Regions from separate parts of the Mesobacillus sp. genome, predicted to be linked through region 1. Evidence: predicted binding sites of a transcription regulator. Region 1 holds the regulator's gene; each other region holds the start of a gene.

The links. The regulator LexA, encoded in region 1, represses DNA repair genes until DNA is damaged. The targets are predictions, from matches to a motif close to CGAACATATGTTCG.
Region 2: a site for LexA is predicted at 1,905-1,918, ahead of AC3EBE_RS10495 (YolD-like family protein). Genes of this name have one in related genera too.
Region 3: a site for LexA is predicted at 1,661-1,674, ahead of AC3EBE_RS14180 (DNA polymerase IV). Genes of this name have one in related genera too.
Region 4: a site for LexA is predicted at 1,740-1,753, ahead of addB (helicase-exonuclease AddAB subunit AddB). Genes of this name have one in related genera too.

Annotation. Positions count from the first base shown of each region.
Region 1 is NZ_JBYNSB010000041.1:24,235-27,404, forward strand. It holds gene AC3EBE_RS16405 (YneB family resolvase-like protein) at 1-572, opposite strand, end outside; gene yneA (cell division suppressor protein YneA) at 599-916, opposite strand; gene lexA (transcriptional repressor LexA) at 1,070-1,693, shown strand; gene AC3EBE_RS16420 (hypothetical protein) at 1,855-2,073, shown strand; gene AC3EBE_RS16425 (ATP-dependent DNA helicase) at 2,139-3,170, opposite strand, start outside.
Region 2 is NZ_JBYNSB010000027.1:23,364-26,533, reverse strand. It holds gene AC3EBE_RS10510 (GNAT family N-acetyltransferase) at 1-224, opposite strand, end outside; gene AC3EBE_RS10505 (NUDIX hydrolase) at 243-623, opposite strand; gene AC3EBE_RS10500 (GNAT family N-acetyltransferase) at 620-1,096, opposite strand; gene AC3EBE_RS10495 (YolD-like family protein) at 1,522-1,863, opposite strand; gene AC3EBE_RS10490 (hypothetical protein) at 2,018-2,386, opposite strand; gene AC3EBE_RS10485 (DUF1450 domain-containing protein) at 2,977-3,170, opposite strand, start outside.
Region 3 is NZ_JBYNSB010000035.1:63,785-66,954, forward strand. It holds gene gndA (NADP-dependent phosphogluconate dehydrogenase) at 1-232, opposite strand, end outside; gene AC3EBE_RS14180 (DNA polymerase IV) at 361-1,647, opposite strand; gene AC3EBE_RS14185 (methyl-accepting chemotaxis protein) at 1,978-3,170, shown strand, end outside.
Region 4 is NZ_JBYNSB010000060.1:12,942-16,111, forward strand. It holds gene AC3EBE_RS21440 (class I adenylate-forming enzyme family protein) at 1-231, shown strand, start outside; gene AC3EBE_RS21445 (MFS transporter) at 458-1,615, opposite strand; gene addB (helicase-exonuclease AddAB subunit AddB) at 1,866-3,170, shown strand, end outside.

The DNA of each region.
Region 1 (3,170 bases):
CTCAGAGTCGCGGCGATCTCAGCAAAAGTCAGCCCATTATTTCGTAGTTTCACAATTTCTTCGATGGGCATATCCTTTCTTTCCCGGCCGGAATTTTCGCCCTGTTTTTTTAAATTTCTCTGCGGCCTGTATCCATGCTCAATGGCCCGTTTCATTCCACGCTTGATTTTTATATTGTGGATTTTCCTCTGGTACTCTTCAACCATACTGACAATTTGCAAAACCATCGAGTCTGATTCTGAAAGCTGGAGTTCACCATGATGAGAAATACTATAAAGTTTTATCTCTTCTTTCAAAATACAGTGCAGTAATGCCACTTTCGCGTTTCCCCTGCCAAGCCGTGTTTCATCCTGGATGAGCAGCGCACGAATACTTTTATCCTTGATCAGCTCTAGCAGCTCCAGTATTCCTTCCCTCTCGAGATCATATCCGCTCGCCTGCTCTTTAATGACCCTAACAACCTCGAATCCATAACTGCCTGCCAGTTTAAGCAGCTCCTCCTCCTGCCTTGCGAGCGAGGATTCCTGTGTTTCCTTGGTGGTACTCACACGGCAGTAGATTATTGCTTTCATTTTTTCACCTATTTTCAAATTGCTAATTATCTTTCCGCGCCGGCAATCTGTGTTGGTTCCCCTTGCTCAGCGGCAACTGGGATCATGATTTCGTCACCCGGATGAATGACTTCCCCATTTATTCCGTTTTCCTTTTCAACCCAGCTTACGAATTGCCTTTCTGAGAGATTATGTTCGTCTTTAAAGGTTTGGGCAATTTCCCATAGTGATTGCCCTTCTTCTATAGTAACAGTTATGTATTGATCATCGGAAATCATTGAATGGACTTTCACAGTGAGTGAAAAAATCAGTCCTGCTGCAATTAAAATAATAGCATATGAATTGTTTGCCCATAGTTTTTTCATATCCAGCACCTCTTACGAATGTTTGTTCGATTATCTGTCTTTTATTATAAAGCGAACATTTGTTTTGTGTCAACTAAAAATTCGAACTTATGTTTGTATCTGTAATTTATGCATGGTATAATAAGGACAAGAAATGATATGAGGTGCGTGAATATGACAAAGTTATCAAAACGGCAGCAAGACATATTTGAGTTCATCAAAGGTGAGGTCAAGAAAAAGGGTTATCCGCCATCCGTTCGTGAAATCGGCGAAGCTGTTGGACTTGCCTCCAGTTCCACTGTTCATGGACATTTAGCCAGGCTTGAAAGCAAGGGATTGATCCGCCGGGATCCGACCAAGCCGCGTGCAATTGAAATCCTTGAGATTGAAGAGGACAGCCGGATCCCAAAATATAAAGTTGTTAACGTCCCTGTCGTTGGTAAGGTAACTGCCGGTATGCCGATAACCGCAATTGAAAATGTAGAGGAGTACTTCCCTCTTCCGGACCGCCTGGTTCCGCATGATGAGCAGGTATTCATGCTTGAAATCATGGGGGACAGCATGATTGAAGCGGGTATCCTTGATGGGGATTATGTCATTGTAAAACAGCAGAAGACTGCGAATAATGGTGATATTGTAGTTGCCATGACAGAAGAAGATGAAGCAACTGTGAAACGCTTCTTCAAAGAGAAGGACTATTTCAGGCTTCAGCCGGAAAACTCCTCCATGGATCCGATCATCCTTCGCAATGTATCTATACTCGGCAAAGTAATCGGTGTTTACAGACATATGCATTAAAAAAGCAAGCGGGCTGCCGCTTGCTTTTTTTCATTCTATTAAACTGGGACTATGAGAATAGCACATTTTATCAAAAAATAGGTTTTAGCCTTAACTCCTTGTCCTCTGCTTCATAAGATAAAGTGTAATATGAAAAGCCACCAGGGAAGGAGTTGAACAGAATGGGCTACAACCGTAACAACAATGATGTCGCAGATATTTTTTATCCTAATCGCGACAGAAACCAGGTGAGAGCGACAATTGACTTCGATGACCTTTGCCGCGCAGTACGCCGCTGTATTATCGAAGATTTGGCAGGAGCTCAAGATGATAACAGGGATGATGATCGTGATCGTGATCGCGACCGCCGCCGCCACAGAAGATGCGGATGCGGCTTCTAAGCCATCCTTAATCTCCGTCTTTGACAAAACATCCCGAACGGCCAGTGCCGTTCGGGATGTTTTCTTTATTCCCAATCTATTTTTTTAACTGGGAGTATGTTTTCAATCTGATTAAAGTACTTCGCCTTTTGGCTGTCTGTAAGCCAAATATGGACGGTACCATAGTCCTGGCTTGTCCTGATTAACCGGCCGATTCCCTGCCTTAATCTTAATAACATATAAGGAAGATCGACGTCTGTTTCAGGGTTTTCAGCATGCTTTCTTTTTGCCATAAATACCGGATCATGCGGAGGGAATGGCAAGGAAGACACTATAACCTGAGTAAGTGATTCCCCGGGTACATCTAAACCTTCCCATAAACTAAAGGAACATAAAACGGCTGAGTGTACTGTCTGGAATTCTTTTACTGTCTCGCTTATTTCCCTGTCACCTTCAAATAAAACCGCAAATGGCCATTGCTTTGTTTCAGCCCACCCCTTGAACCGCTCCATTTCCTGTTGAGAAGAAAACAGCACGAGTGAGCTGCCGCCTTTGGTCATTAAATCCTTCCCAATTTGCTCCCATTTCTCATATTCTGATGATTGAATATGTGCAGCCATCTGCATTTGTTCTTCATAATCGAATGGGGAATCGACGGTAAAGGAATTGAACTTTTCAATACCGAGGCTCTTTGCAATATAACCAAAGTCACCTGCCTGTGATAAAGTCGCAGATGAAAATATAAATGGTATGTTTTGAGAGAATACTTCCTTCTTCAGGATATCCTCAACCAGGCGAGGCATGATGACTAATGAGGTCTGGACCTCATTCTCCTCCAGCCAGAATATGCCTTCATCATTTTTCAGAAAGATCCCAAGTCCATATGAAAAAAACTCCAGGTATTCTTCCATTATTTTTAAATGATAATCGTCTATCACAAACAGCTCGGCATCGAAGACGAGCTGATCCATCAGTTCACTGACCTTCTTTTCCAGCAGTTCAGCAGTCTTCCTGATTGTTGGCAAGAATGGGACTTCTTTTCGATTCGAGCCCTCCACCGCAGCAGAATGCTCAACTAGCAAGTCAAACCAGGAATCATGGAGCTCCAAAATATCCTC
Region 2 (3,170 bases), on a different contig from region 1:
GTGAAACTGGCAAAGCCGATTATTTTCCTGCCTGTCTCTGCAACTAGTATAAGAGAATTATTAAGCCGCCTCAGCATCATGCTGTCACTATAGGCAAAATTTAAGAAATTTTCCTGGATTTTGCCTGGAATGATCCCTTCATATGTAAAATTCCAGCTAGTTTTCGCCACATCCTGGACTTGTTTTATATCTTCTTCATTCATTTTCCTGATGACATACTCCACTTAATCAACCCCTGTAAATTACACATTCAATGTGATTTCCTTCTCATAAAAAAGTTTTAAAATTGGTGCGGTCACTTTGTCGAACTTTTCCTGGTCATGGAGTGGAATCCATGCAGCTTCTAGTAAATCGTCATTTGCCTTATTGTGCCTATCAAAGCCCAGTTGGCCGCCAATCACTTCCGCTACGAAGGTATATTTATTTTGTTGCGCTGACAGCAAGCCTTTTAGGCGCACATGATAGCCAGTTTCTTCTCTTACTTCCCGGATGCAGGCCTCTTCTGGACTCTCATCCTCTTCCATACCGCCGCCTGGAAAATTCCAGACGATCCGTCCACCGAAAACATATTGTTTTACCATCAATAAGTGTCCGTCACGAATGATCAATGCCTGAGATATCATCCCGCTATCTCATTGTTACAGTTTTCTTTTACAATAAAGTCCATGACTCTCTCATTCTCAAGCATTTCATCGGTTTCAACAAACCCCAGATTTTTATAAAATTGAATCGCTCCTTCATTTTCCGGAACGACAGAAAGGCGAACCCTCTGGCAGCCAGGGTGCTTCTCGATGATCATTTCAATGATTTTTTCCATGGCCAGCCTTCCATACCCTTTGCCCTGAAAATGTTCGCCAATCATAAACCTCGGCACCCAGTGCTGGTCGTAATACTCATTTTCCTGAATGTACTCTACCGCTGCCAGCCCAACTACTGTATCGCCTTCACAGATAGCGTACGGTGTGAACTTGGGATCGACATATGCCCAGGCAATCGTCGCCAAATTCCTTGCCACAAACTGCTTCTGATCTTCGGAAACCTCAAGCCTAGCGCAGTCCCGGATGTTTTCCTGTGTAACACGTTTAATTTCAATCATTTTATCAACACCCACTCTCTATATGGAAATAATTCGGGTAAAATGGGTGAATTCCCTGCCAGGTGGATAAATTTAGGTCATTCTTCAACTTATATTGATTTTTCTTCTTTTGGATGGTCTTAAGAATGCTTATTAGAACCATCTTGCCCGGATTTCTTCTCCCTGGATGGTCTTAAGGAAGCTCATTAGAACCACTCAGATCGGATTCTTCTCCTGGAGGATTTTAAGGAAGCTCACTGGAAGCTTCCTGCTCAGATTTTTTCTCACTGCAGGGTCTTAAGAACACTGCTTCATTAAACTTTTTTCATGGTATAGAATAAGCGCAGCAACATTTTTCCATTAAAAAAACCCGCTATCCAGCGGGACTATAATAAGACTGATGTATGTATTCTAATTGGTGCGTTCTCTGCAATATATATTAATCCCTATTTCTCTAGCACCTCGACACCGACAATATCATCAAATTTAATCGCCACCGCTGCTCCATCTGCTGTCACCATTCTTACCTCCTTCCGAATAGGATCAAGATAGTGGACATGGCCTTTTTCCTGGTAGGTGAATCCGTCTTCCCATTTTGAAACAACTATTTGATATGTAAACTCCATGGCCTCGCAAATGCGATTTTCGAACTCGGCGATTTGGTATTCATCGAGGATCGGCTTTGCCTGCCGCAATTCGTCGCGAGCCAGCTCCCATAAAAGCGCCCGGTGTTCCGGAGCAAAATGGGCAGGTAAAAACTTGATTTTCCCCCTGTCACGAATTCTCACTCCAATCCCTCCTTCCTAAATGATTTAATGTTATTATAACCCGAACACAGGTTCGTAACCTATAGTAAAATTTTTTTCATAAAAAAAACAGCTCCAGATCCTGTTTAAACAGGGTGGAGCTGTTTGGTGAGACAGATAAATTCTAGATGTCCTTCTATGCAATGACTTCATGATATTTGAAATAAGTCGACAGTTTTGACTCAACATGAGTTTTCCAATCATCCAAGGGAACGTTCAAATCTTTAAGCACTTTATAGGCATTCACCCAGGCGCTCATTTCAGCTGTAATCCGGTAGGACCAGTCATTCAGCCATTTATCATAATCAAGTTCGCCATTGACAAAATCAATTAAATGACCGATTTCATGTGCAAAAGCATAGATATTTTCTAAAGTCGTTGACAAAGGAATCGTGATCGACATATTAGGATTAAAATTGATTTTCTTCTTGGAGTCATATATCACTTTGCAGTTCAACTTTTCCGCCTCTTCTACTAAACGTAAAAAAGTGCCATATGTAACCATACCTTTTCCCCTTTTGATTAAATAGTTTTTCTCTCTATTATATATATTTTAGTAAAAAGGTATACCTATTTTACAAAATATTCTGATATTTTTTTAAAAAATAACCATGAATTTTACCTACCGACCAAACCTCCCGATGACATGTTTGCAGCAACTCAAATATTTTTCTAATTTAAAAACACTGGAATACTCTTATTTTCGACAAAAATTTTAATTTTTAAAGCGTCAGCTTCATTTTTTTTAATATAAGATAGCCAGAGTGAAAATAGTTATGCTAAATATAATGCCTTCACATTGGCGGCAGGTTGTATTTAGTTAAAAGGAATCAAATACAGATCTCAAAAGTAATCTGAACAAGAGGATCATAAGTCGGAAAGGCAGGATAATTAATTCCGGTATCCAAAACAGTACATCGAAAACAAAATCCCAAATATCATAAATCCCTTCATTCTTCTTCTTCCTTCTTTTTTCTGCTCGTTTTTCAACAAACATATTCATTCTCCTCATTTATCCAGTTTTCTTTAATAGTAATTACGACGCTCGGCAAAAAAAGTTTCAATAAAAGACACTTCATTTCAAGGATGAAGTGTCTAATCATGCTCTTTCATTTTTTTCAATAACTCAGCCGAACTTTCAGCAGCGATCATTTCCCCATTTACCACAGCATACGGTGACATACGGCATTCTTTGCACCTGCTTTGGCACTCATATTCCTGCACCGTAACGTTTTTTTGCCCCAGAAAATCCTGGTATGCTGCATGATCCTCTTCCTTCAGAAACTCCT
Region 3 (3,170 bases), on a different contig from region 1:
CTCCAGCCTTGACCATTAACAATATTTTACGCGGTGTTTCTAACGACTGGACAAACTCCTCGATTGTATAAGTGCCAAAGATGTTCTTCCCTGTTGTTTCAGCAAGCATTTCATCGGTTTTTTCCCTTGAACGATTAAATACGGAAACGGTATAGCCTCGGCTTTCGATATTCATCGCGAGATTCTTACCCATTACCGCCAGGCCAATTACTCCGATTTGCTGTTTTGCCATATTATCAGCTTCCCTTCTGCCTATAGTCGATGGTTCTTATCGATCTTTTACAATTGGAAGTGCGGTGAAAATAATCTTGTCTGGTCCCTTATATATTTTGACTAAAGCTATCCTTTATAAACACAAATCTATTGATCTTTTTCTTCATTATCCTTCTTCCTTTGCTCTTGTAAAAAATCTTTATTGAAACTGGTATCTGTTCCTTTCGTTTCCCTTTGCTGCTTATTCAATTGGGAACCGGCTAGGTCGATTATACTTTTTCCGTATTTCTCTCTAAGAAGGCTCATTGTATTTAGCAGCGGTTCTTTTTTCGCTTCCTGTTCATATGAAAAGAGATCAAGCTGTTTAACGGCTTTGTCCGCCTCAAGAAGGTCTGTCCCCGTTATTCCCAAAAGCCGCACAGGGTCACCATTCCAATGCTTCAGGAACAGTGTTTTTGCTGCAGCTGCAATTTCTTCTTTCATGGAAACAGGGTTTTGAAGCTTATGGCTCCTCGTGATTGTCTTTCTGTCCTTAAATCGAATCGTGATGCTGATATTTGTCGCTACCGCCTCCTTCCGTTTCATCCTTGCCGCTACCTGCTCGGAAAGTCTATCCATAACCTTCATCAGCTCATGCTGGTTGGAGATATCTCTTGGCAATGTTGTTGAATTTCCAATGCTCTTAAAATCATATACGGAATCCGGATCTACGGCCCGGTTATCCTGGCCATTCGCGCGATCCTTAAGCCTCAGTCCATTGATTCCCAGCAGGCCTTTAAGCTGGATTTCATTTGCCTGTGCCAGACCGCCAATGGTTTGAATTCCAATACTTTTTAGTTTGTCCGCTGTCTTGCTTCCTACTCCATGCATTTCTCCAACCTCAAGCGGCCAGAGTACCCGAGGGATATCACGCTTTCTTAAAACTGTTATCCCCAAAGGCTTTTTCATATCAGAGGCCGTTTTGGCAAGGAATTTATTAGGAGCTATCCCAATACTGCAAGGCAAATCAAGCTGCTCGAGAATCCTTTTTTGGATGCTCTCGGCAATTTGCAGCGGTGTCCCAAGATCTGGACAGTCAGTGATATCCATATACCCTTCATCGATCGAAACGGGTTCTACCAGCTCAGTATACTGGCGCAATAAATCGAACATCGCACTGGAAGCTGCCCGGTATCTTTCAAAGTTGGGTTTCCTTATGATTAAATCCGGACAAAGTTTTTTAGCTTCCCATAATGGCATAGTGGTCCTGACACCGAATTTTCTGGCTTCGTAGCTGCAGGTGACGATAATCCCTCTGCGCTCCTCGGGGTTTCCAGCTATTGCGAGAGGCTTCCCCTTTAATTCCGGGTCATACGCCATTTCAACCGAGGCATAGAAGCTATTCATATCAACATGTAAAATAACTCTGCCTTTTTTCGGATACATTTCTTTCATGACATCCACTTCCCAAATATACGTTCCCTTTATTTTAACAAAAAAACCGTTTAAAACACAGATTGGCAGCTAGATAAAAAAACTGTGAACTTTTTGTGATGAAAAAAACGATGATATTAAAAAAACCTTAAGAGGAGCCGATATAAAAGGTACAAAAAATATATTTTGCATTGTTAGTTTCTTGCTGATAACAGGCATCTCTGCAGGGTTTCTCATTTGCTTAATTGTGCAATCGTTAGCACAGTTAAGAATGAAAAAGTGAATCCTGTGAACAGCAATACGAGCCAAAATTTATTTTTATTCATGAATTGATCATACGGAGGAATTTCTATGCAGCATTGGTCCATTGGCAAGAAATATGGAAGCGTTTTTATCATTATCATGGCAATTTTCCTTGGCAGCTTCATTTATTTATCAACTGTACTTAATAACCTTGCAGGAGCAATTGACCAGGCCGAGAAAAAAAGTGATTACGCCATCATGATCAGCGATATGGGTTCGACCTTTCGCCAAAAGTACATCATCATCACTGATTACATAACCGAGCCAAAACCCCAGCTTCTTGAATCGTATAAGAATGAAACAGCCAAATTCAATGACGCTGCCGACAAGCTTAAATCAAACGTGAAAACAGAAGAAGAAACGACACTATATAATGCAATCATCAATACTGATAAACATATGGACAAGGTATGGGAAGAGGAAATCTTAAAAACCGTCGCGGACTTCAAAGCGAATGGCGAGCAGGTGGACATTTTCACACAAATAAGCCTTGCTAACAAGGCGGAAACGATTCGCGACATGAATATCGAGAAATTAAATTCATTCAGGATGCTGATCCTTGATGACAGGGCAAGAATCATGAAGGAGACACACTCATCGATTGCTTCAATGCTCCAGAATACATTAATCCTTATTATCATTGCATTCATCATTTCAGCAATAGCGATGTATTTCGTCTCACGCGGAATTAGCAGAAGCCTGAAAAATGTTGTTGGATACTGCAAGAAGCTGGCTGCAGGCGAGCTGAATGTCAAGCCACTTGAAGCAAAAAGCAAGGATGAGGTTGGACAGATTATAGTTGCTATGAACCAGTTATCCGGGAACCTTAAGGCATCCATTTCGAGCATCCTCGAGTCTTCGGACCAGGTAAATGAAATGTCCAGGAATTTGAGGCTGAATGCAGAAGCAACTACTGAGGCAAATAATGAAATCACTGCATCGATTATGCAGGTAGCATCAGCTTCTGATGAACAGGTGAAAATATCAGAGCGCACAAATGAGGCTGTTGAAAACGTTACTTCACAATTGGCCGAAGTGACAGGCTCACTTAAAGAAACAATTTATACTACCACTATATCAAAAGAAAAAATTGAGCAAGGTAAAAATTATGCATTCAGCGTCACCGAGCAAATGGATAAGATTAATGAAAAGGTTAATGAATTATCTCATGTCATCCATTCTCTTAAGAATAACTCACAGGAAATCCATCGAATCATTGAGATTATCACTGACATCTCAAA
Region 4 (3,170 bases), on a different contig from region 1:
GGGGTGCCGGATGATAAATGGGGCGAAGTAGTTACGGCATTCATTGTAACAGAGGAAAACTCTGTTATTACAGAGAATGATATAAAAGATTTTTGCAGACTGAAGCTTGGCGGCTATAAGATCCCAAAGAAGATTCATTTCATTACCCAAATGCCAAAGACTCATGTCGGAAAAATCGATAAGAAGCAGCTGAAGGAAACTGCAGCGGCCATGCGAAACCGGGTAATTTAATAGACTGCGTTTCCGGAATGAAATTAAATATTCCGGAATAATGAATGTGAACTCCGGAATAAAAAAATCTGGAAAGAAGAACGTGATTTCCGGAATAAAATCAAGTAATCCGGAATAAAACCAGGTTTTCCGGAAAAAGTGACCTGGTTTCCGGAATGAAATTTCGGAACAAGAAAATTAGGAGCCTCCGTCAAATTCCGCAGCGCAGCAAAACCAAAAAGGCATTTCAGCTGACTTTCGCAGACTGAAATGCCTTTTCATCTTTTATGAATAGGCACAAGAAGATGTTCATTGTAAACAATAGTGCGAGAAGAATCATCATACCTTTAAACGAAAGCAGTGAAGCTGCCAGGGGAGCTAGACTTGCTCCTGTCAGCAGGACGAATGAATAGAGTGAAAGTGCCTTTGCCCGCTGGCTGCTGCCGAAATGGCCGATCAGGGTGATGGCTGTCGGTATGACGAGTGAGATCGAGGAAACGAAAAAAATTGAAAAGACGATTAAATGAGCCACAGAATGGAAGAATGTCAGCGACATGGCACTGAACACACCGATTGCAAGACCGCCCATTAAGGTCTTCAGCTCCCCCCACCAATCTATAAGCCTGCCGGTAAAAAGAGAAAGCAAAGCCCCTATCAAGCCGACGAGTCTAATCATCATTAAATCTGAAGACGGTCCAGAGAAGAATCTGCCTATGCTATCGTAAAAAGCAATGATGGCAAAAAGAAGTGAAAATGTGATGAGATAGCATTTTACGAGCCGCGAATCTGTCAAAAGTTCGATAAATACCTTATGAATCGGTTTCCCTTTATTTGCAGTGGGTGGTGTTTCTTTTAGCAGAAAGAAGGAAGCTGCAAATAGAACAAGGTAAACAACAGAGAAGAAAATATAAACCGTGCTCCAGGAATAGAGCTCTGCCAGAAAAGCACTGGAAACCTGGCCGAAGATTCCGGCAATCAGGAAGCCGGTATTGATTAGTACAACCAAAATTGTTCTTTGCGTGAAAGAAAACAAGTCGTAGGAATAGGCAAAGGCAACAGAGGCAAAGGTTGCAAGTGTCATTCCCTGGAGAGAACGAGTAAGCCAGAGAGTCATCGACCCTGCGGAAAAGCCAACCGCCAGTGTCGTCAACGCCGATGCGAGCAGCCCATAAACAAGGATTTTCCTGCGTCCGGTTACATCGGAAATCGGGCCGAAGGAAAGCAGCCCGCATGCATAAAAAAAGGTAAACAGCCCCCCGGCGAGGACAACATGGGACTCAGGAATGGTTAAATTGTCTGCAATGTTGGAATAAATGGGAATCAATGTGTAAATATTGCTGGCGACCATAATCGCGCAGACCGTAAGAAGGATGGCCGTTTTTTGGAAAAAACTTAAAGCCTTCACTGTAATCACCTGCCATCAATAACATATGCAATAGCCCAGCGGCATGAAGGTTGTTCATGGCAAAAATTAACGGGCTTATCGCTTCCAAATCAGCCGTGAAAAAAGGTATAATGGATTCATATACAGAACAATTGTTTGGCAGAATGAAGAGCATCCAAAGGCGCAATGATAGGCGCCTTTTCAATTTTCTATAGTTAAGAGATTACCAGTTTTACAGACTTCTATACAAGAAGGAGAAAGGGGAAGTCAGATGTCTGTACGTTTAGTATTAGGGCGTTCAGGAAGCGGGAAGACCGAGCTGATCATTGGGGAAATCAAGGACAGGCTGATTGCTGATCCTCAAGGGGACCCGGTCATATACCTGGTGCCTGAGCAAATGTCGTTCCTGTCTGAATATCGATTGTCCACAGATCCCGATCTCGGGGGCATGATCAGGGCACAGGTATACAGTTTCCCACGTCTCGCCTGGCGTGTTCTGCAGGAAACAGGAGGATTTACCCGCCAGCATTTGGACAGTGTCGGGACCAGCATGATGATCCGCAAGATCATCGAGGACAAAAAAGAGGATCTAAAGATATTTCAAAAAGCTGCTGACAAAAATGGCTTTATCCAGCAAATGGAACAGATGCTGATTGAATTCAAGCGTTATGCCATCAAGCCGGAGGAACTTTCAGAAAGGGCTGCTTCATCTTCTGAGGGCGATAAGGTGCTTGGACATAAGCTGCATGACCTGGAAATCGTTTACCGCCAATTTGAAGATGAGCTTTTTGGAAAGTATATCGACTCCGAGGATTACTTCAGGCTGCTGGCTGAGAAAGTCCCGGCTTCGGATTATTTAAAAAATGCAGAAGTTTATATAGATGGGTTCTACAGCTTCACTCCTCTCGAGCTTATGATTATTGACCAGCTGATCGGCACATGCAAAAGAGTGACGATCGCGCTGCCTGTTGATAAAAGCTTTAGGGAGGACCAGCCGGATGAGCTCCACTTGTTCAGGATGACTGGTGAAACATGCCAGAACCTTCATGAAATGATCAAATCAAAAGGCTATGAGCTGGAAGAGGAGATTGTCCTGACAGAGCAAAAACGCTGGCACGATGAGTCATTGCAGCATCTGGAGAGGGAATTCGATTCCAGGCCTGCAGTGAAATACGCTGGACAGGCTGCCATTCATATTGCCCAGGCAGCGAACAGAAGAGCGGAGATGGAAGGGGTTGCCCGTAAAATCCGCGCACTGGCACGGGAAAAAGGCTATCGATACCGGGATATTGCAGTTCTTATGAGAGGAACGGAATACCGGGAAGTACTGGAAACGATATTTGATGACTATGAACTTCCCTATTTTATCGACCAAAAAAGAAATATGCTGAACCATCCATTGATTGAGCTCGTTCGTTCCAGCCTGGAAACGGTACTTGGAAACTGGCGCTACGAGCCGATTTTCAGGGCGGTTAAAACCGATCTGCTTTTCCCGGCAGAAGCCAATATCAATAAAATGCGCGAACAGTTGGATGTCATGGAGAATTATGTTTTGGCCTTCGGGATCCAGGGCGAA